DNA from 2 places in the Rossellomorea sp. ABR4_012 genome. Region 2 is predicted to be linked to the other one. Evidence: a T-box and tRNA genes for the amino acid it is inferred to sense, from the RefSeq annotation. Region 2 holds a T-box; the other holds one or more tRNA genes.
What was found. A T-box is a leader RNA that pairs with one kind of tRNA and senses whether it is charged. The one in region 2 lies ahead of ileS (isoleucine--tRNA ligase), so its partner is inferred to be a tRNA-Ile.
Positions count from the first base shown of each region.

Region 1: it encodes a tRNA-Ile, which carries the amino acid that the T-box ahead of ileS (isoleucine--tRNA ligase) is inferred to sense. The anticodon was not compared.

Region 1 covers NZ_JBSWVK010000001.1:292,580-296,000, reverse strand. Annotated here, with positions in the region: rRNA gene ACXAFV_RS01575 (16S ribosomal RNA) at 1-1,413, shown strand, start outside; tRNA gene ACXAFV_RS01570 (tRNA-Ile) at 1,529-1,605, shown strand; tRNA gene ACXAFV_RS01565 (tRNA-Ala) at 1,619-1,691, shown strand; rRNA gene ACXAFV_RS01560 (23S ribosomal RNA) at 1,862-3,421, shown strand, end outside.
Region 2 covers NZ_JBSWVK010000005.1:28,514-31,934, reverse strand. Annotated here, with positions in the region: gene ACXAFV_RS18275 (YggT family protein) at 1-251, shown strand, start outside; gene ACXAFV_RS18270 (YlmH family RNA-binding protein) at 363-1,130, shown strand; gene ACXAFV_RS18265 (DivIVA domain-containing protein) at 1,221-1,736, shown strand; T-box leader at 1,787-2,031, shown strand; gene ileS (isoleucine--tRNA ligase) at 2,131-3,421, shown strand, end outside.

The sequences.
Region 1 (3,421 bases), on a different contig from region 2:
ACTGGGATAACTCCGGGAAACCGGGGCTAATACCGGATAACTCAGTTCCTCGCATGAGGAACTGTTGAAAGGTGGCTTTTAGCTATCACTTACAGATGGACCCGCGGCGCATTAGCTAGTTGGTGAGGTAACGGCTCACCAAGGCGACGATGCGTAGCCGACCTGAGAGGGTGATCGGCCACACTGGGACTGAGACACGGCCCAGACTCCTACGGGAGGCAGCAGTAGGGAATCTTCCGCAATGGACGAAAGTCTGACGGAGCAACGCCGCGTGAGTGAAGAAGGTTTTCGGATCGTAAAACTCTGTTGTTAGGGAAGAACAAGTGCCGTTCGAATAGGGCGGCACCTTGACGGTACCTAACCAGAAAGCCACGGCTAACTACGTGCCAGCAGCCGCGGTAATACGTAGGTGGCAAGCGTTGTCCGGAATTATTGGGCGTAAAGCGCGCGCAGGTGGTTTCTTAAGTCTGATGTGAAAGCCCACGGCTCAACCGTGGAGGGTCATTGGAAACTGGGGAACTTGAGTGCAGAAGAGGAAAGTGGAATTCCAAGTGTAGCGGTGAAATGCGTAGATATTTGGAGGAACACCAGTGGCGAAGGCGACTTTCTGGTCTGTAACTGACACTGAGGCGCGAAAGCGTGGGGAGCAAACAGGATTAGATACCCTGGTAGTCCACGCCGTAAACGATGAGTGCTAAGTGTTAGAGGGTTTCCGCCCTTTAGTGCTGCAGCTAACGCATTAAGCACTCCGCCTGGGGAGTACGGTCGCAAGACTGAAACTCAAAGGAATTGACGGGGGCCCGCACAAGCGGTGGAGCATGTGGTTTAATTCGAAGCAACGCGAAGAACCTTACCAGGTCTTGACATCCTCTGACAACCCTAGAGATAGGGCTTTCCCCTTCGGGGGACAGAGTGACAGGTGGTGCATGGTTGTCGTCAGCTCGTGTCGTGAGATGTTGGGTTAAGTCCCGCAACGAGCGCAACCCTTGATCTTAGTTGCCAGCATTCAGTTGGGCACTCTAAGATGACTGCCGGTGACAAACCGGAGGAAGGTGGGGATGACGTCAAATCATCATGCCCCTTATGACCTGGGCTACACACGTGCTACAATGGACGGTACAAAGGGCAGCGAGACCGCGAGGTTTAGCCAATCCCATAAAACCGTTCTCAGTTCGGATTGCAGGCTGCAACTCGCCTGCATGAAGCTGGAATCGCTAGTAATCGCGGATCAGCATGCCGCGGTGAATACGTTCCCGGGCCTTGTACACACCGCCCGTCACACCACGAGAGTTTGTAACACCCGAAGTCGGTGAGGTAACCTTTTGGAGCCAGCCGCCTAAGGTGGGACAGATGATTGGGGTGAAGTCGTAACAAGGTAGCCGTATCGGAAGGTGCGGCTGGATCACCTCCTTTCTAAGGAATATATATGAAACGTTTGACAGTCGAAGTTTTGTTCAGTTTTGATGGTTTGATCCATTAAATTCAATACTTTATGATAAGCGATGCTTATCATCCTTTTTATGAGTAGGGGCCTATAGCTCAGCTGGTTAGAGCGCACGCCTGATAAGCGTGAGGTCGGTGGTTCGAGTCCACTTAGGCCCACCATATTCATTCATACGGGGCCTTAGCTCAGCTGGGAGAGCGCCTGCTTTGCACGCAGGAGGTCAGCGGTTCGATCCCGCTAGGCTCCACTTAGGTTTTTTACGAAGCGTCAGCGGAGTAAAAGAACCAACCACCCGGATTTCATGATTACATGAACATCCAAACTTGTTCTTTGAAAACTAGATAAAGATATATTGATAGTCAAGAAATTACCGAGTATCGCCATTTTAGGTTTTAAACCTTATGTAACAACCAATTCGGTTAAGTTATGAAGGGCGCACGGTGGATGCCTTGGCACTAGGAGCCGATGAAGGACGGGACTAACACCGATATGCTTCGGGGAGCTGTAAGTGAGCTTTGATCCGGAGATTTCCGAATGGGGGAACCCATTGTTCGTAATGGAACAATATCCTTACTTGAATACATAGAGTATGGAAGGCAGACCCAGGGAACTGAAACATCTAAGTACCTGGAGGAAGAGAAAGCAAATGCGATTCCCTGAGTAGCGGCGAGCGAAACGGGATGTAGCCCAAACCAAGAGGCTTGCCTCTTGGGGTTGTAGGACACTCTATACGGAGTTACAAAGGAACGGAGTAGACGAAGAAGTCTGGAAAGGCTCGTCAAAGAAGGTAACAACCCTGTAGTTGAAACTTCGTTCCCTCTTGAGTGGATCCTGAGTACGGCGGGACACGTGAAATCCCGTCGGAAGCTGGGAGGACCATCTCCCAAGGCTAAATACTACCTAGTGACCGATAGTGAACCAGTACCGTGAGGGAAAGGTGAAAAGCACCCCGGAAGGGGAGTGAAAGAGAACCTGAAACCGTGTGCCTACAAGTAGTCAGAGCCCGTTAACGGGTGATGGCGTGCCTTTTGTAGAATGAACCGGCGAGTTACGATCCCATGCAAGGTTAAGTCGATGAGACGGAGCCGCAGCGAAAGCGAGTCTGAATAGGGCGAATGAGTATGTGGTCGTAGACCCGAAACCAGGTGATCTACCCATGTCCAGGATGAAGTCCAGGTAACACTGGATGGAGGTCCGAACCCACGCACGTTGAAAAGTGCGGGGATGAGGTGTGGGTAGCGGAGAAATTCCAATCGAACTTGGAGATAGCTGGTTCTCTCCGAAATAGCTTTAGGGCTAGCCTCATGTGTAAGAGTCTTGGAGGTAGAGCACTGTTTGGACTAGGGGCCCTCATCGGGTTACCGAATTCAGACAAACTCCGAATGCCAAAGACTTATCCATGGGAGTCAGACTGCGAGTGATAAGATCCGTAGTCGAAAGGGAAACAGCCCAGACCACCAGCTAAGGTCCCAAAGTATACGTTAAGTGGAAAAGGATGTGGAGTTGCTTAGACAACCAGGATGTTGGCTTAGAAGCAGCCACCATTTAAAGAGTGCGTAATAGCTCACTGGTCGAGTGACTCTGCGCCGAAAATGTACCGGGGCTAAACGTATCACCGAAGCTGTGGATTGACACCTCTAGGTGTCAGTGGTAGGAGAGCGTTCTAAGGACAGTGAAGTCAGACCGTAAGGACTGGTGGAGTGCTTAGAAGTGAGAATGCCGGTATGAGTAGCGAAAGATGGGTGAGAATCCCATCCACCGAATGCCTAAGGTTTCCTGAGGAAGGCTCGTCCGCTCAGGGTTAGTCGGGACCTAAGTCGAGGCCGATAGGCGTAGACGATGGACAACAGGTTGATATTCCTGTACCACCTCTTTTCCGTTTGAGCAATGGGGGGACGCAGGAGGATAGGGTAAGCGCACTGCTGGATATGTGCGTCTAAGCAGTTAGGCTGATGATGAGGCAAATCCCATCATCGC
Region 2 (3,421 bases):
TTGACGTATTATCTACACTTATTCAGCTTTACTCATGGGCATTAATCATTTATATATTAATGTCATGGTTCCCGAATGCGAGGGAATCATCCATTGGCCAGTTTTTGGCCAGGATTTGTGAACCTTACCTGGAACCATTCAGACGGTTTGTACCGCCGCTTGGAATGATCGATATCTCTCCAATCGTTGCATTCATTGTGTTGAACTTGGCACAAATGGGCCTCCGTCAATTATATTTTTGGTTCATTTAAATGCATTCACTGAAAAAAGTTTTTACCGTAAAGAGCTGAAACATTTTAATTCGTTTCAGTTCTTTTATTTTGGCGTAATTGTATACAAGACCATGTAAGGAGCTGAGGCTGTTGTCCATTTATCAGCATTTCAGACAGGATGAAAAAGAATTTGTAGATCATGTGCTCCAGTGGAGAGAACAGGTGGCAAGTCAATATGCACCTAAACGGACAGACTTTCTTGATCCCAGGCAGCAGCATATTGTCCAATCGATTATCGGGCAGAATGAAGAGGTGCTACTATCTTTTTTTCCAGAACATACAGAAAGGAAAAGGGCTTTGCTATACCCTCCCTATTTCGAGCCTGAAGAAGAAGATTATGGTATACGGTTATTCGAGATTGAGTACCCGAGTAAGTTTGTTACAATAGAACATAGGCAAGTATTAGGCAGCATCATGTCTTTAGGGCTGAAGCGTGAAAAATTTGGTGATATCCTGTCAGATGAACAAAAAGTCCAACTGATTCTAGCGGAAGAAATTTCTGAATTTGTCAGGATGGAATTAAATCAGATAGGGAAAGCAAAAGTGACATTACAATCCACCCCTTTTACACAATTGATTGAAACAAGGGAGGAATGGCAGGAGAAAGTAACGACCGTGAGTTCCCTAAGACTGGATGTAGTGCTCTCAGCAATTTATAATATTTCACGTCAGAAGGCTCAAGCCTATATCAAAAGCAATCTGGTGAAATTGAATTGGAAGGTCACAGAAAATCCGTCCATAGAAGTCGAAGCAGGAGATGTATTATCAGTAAGAGGATACGGAAGAAGCAAGCTTCTTTCGATCGAAGGCAGAACCAAACGGGAAAAATGGCGAATTTCATTAGGGATTCTGAAATAAATTATAGAAAAAAGAAGGAATCCCCCCACATGCTGTCGAATTTTTAGTTATAATAAGAGTGTAACTCACCAAGTACTGGAGGTGGCTCCCATGCCTTTAACGCCATTAGACATACATAACAAGGAGTTTAGTCGTGGCTTTCGCGGTTATGATGAGGATGAAGTTAATGAATTTTTAGATCAAATCATTAAAGATTATGAAATTCTTATCCGTGAAAAGAAAGAAACTGAAGAACGTTTGAATTCTCTTAATGAACGTTTAGGTCATTTTACAACCATTGAAGAAACGCTTAACAAATCCATCGTCATCGCTCAAGAAGCAGGGGAAGAAGTAAAGAGGAACGCAACAAAAGAAGCTAAGCTGATTATCAAAGAAGCAGAGAAAAATGCAGACAGGATCGTCAATGAATCGCTTTCAAAAGCGAGAAAGATCGCGATTGAAATCGAAGAGCTTAAGAAGCAGTCGAAAGTATTCCGTACCCGATTCAAGATGTTGATTGAAGCGCAGCTTGATCTTCTGGATACAGACGATTGGGATCAGTTGATGGAATTTGATTTAGATGCGACTGAATTGAAAACTCTTAAAGAAGAAGAGACTCTGTCTTGACGAAAGCTGCTTTCATTTCATATAATTGTAAAACAATCTGATTTGCCATAATAAAGGCTGAGATAGGGACAGTACGTTTCTACTTTGATTCCTATATAGCGAGCCGGGGATGGTGCGAGCCCGGTAAGGAAATAGAAGCGGAAGATCACCCTTGAGCTCCATGCATGAAAAACCCAACTGATTCGGGAAGACTAGTGTATGGCGTTTTATTCACGTTACGAATGAATCGAGTGAGAGTGTCCATTTGGATATTTTTATGAGGGTGGTACCGCGGGAAAGCTTTCTCGTCCCTTTTTAGGGATGAGAAAGCTTTTTTTGTTGTCCAGATTGATTAAGAACACAAGAAAGTAGAAAAGATGGCAATTAAGATACATGCTGAAGGAGGATATATTAAATGGAGTATAAAGATACCTTATTGATGCCGAAAACTGAGTTTCCGATGAGAGGGAACTTGCCTAAAAGAGAACCTGAAACTCAAAAGAAATGGGAAGAAATGGACATCTACAAAATGGTCCAGGATCGTACAAACGGACGCCCGCTGTTTGTCCTTCATGATGGACCTCCATATGCAAATGGAAATCTTCACATGGGGCACGCCCTGAATAAAATTCTTAAAGATTTCATCGTACGATATAAATCAATGAACGGTTTTCATGCACCTTATGTTCCAGGCTGGGATACACATGGACTCCCAATCGAGCAGGCACTTACGAATAAAGGTGTAAAGCGTAAAGAGATGACGATTGCAGAATTTCGTAAATTATGCGAAGAGTATGCGTATGAACAAGTTGATATCCAGCGTACTCAATTTAAGCAGCTGGGAGTCCGCGGTGACTGGGAAAATCCTTATATCACATTAAAACCTGAATATGAGGCACAACAAATCAAAGTGTTCGGCGATATGGCTAAGAAGGGATATATCTACAAGGGGAAAAAACCTGTTTATTGGTCGCCTTCAAGTGAATCTGCTTTAGCCGAAGCCGAGATCGAGTATCAAGACAAACGTTCTCCGTCCATTTATGTAGGGTTCAGCGTGACCGACGGAAAAGGTATCCTTGAAGAAGGTACACAGTTCATTATCTGGACGACAACCCCATGGACGATTCCTGCGAACCTTGGCATCGCTGTTCATCAGGACCTGACATACGTAGTTGTATCGGTTAATGAAAACTCTTATGTAGTGGCTGAAGACCTTCTGGAAGATGTGGCAGAAAACCTTGAATGGGAAGGGTATGAAGTAACGGAAAAAGTCAAAGGTGATGACCTTGAACACCTAAAAGCCAAACATCCGCTTTATGACCGTGAATCCCTTATCATCCTTGGGGATCACGTTACAACCGACTCAGGTACAGGTTGTGTACACACTGCACCGGGCCACGGGGAAGATGACTTCCTTGTAGGTAAGAAATATGGGTTAGACGTATTATGTCCTGTTGATGATAAAGGTGTAATGACCTCTGAGGCTCCAGGCTTTGAAGGACTATTCTATGACAAAGCCAACAAACCAATCACTGAGAAGCTAGAGGAAGCCGGAGCATTATTGAAGCTTAACTTCATCACGCATTCATATCCTCATGACTGGCGTACAAAGAAACCTGTTATTTTTAGAGCGACTGCTCAATGGTTCGCGTCCATCGATAAATTCCGTGATGAGCTGCTGCAAGCTGTCAAGGACACGAAATGGG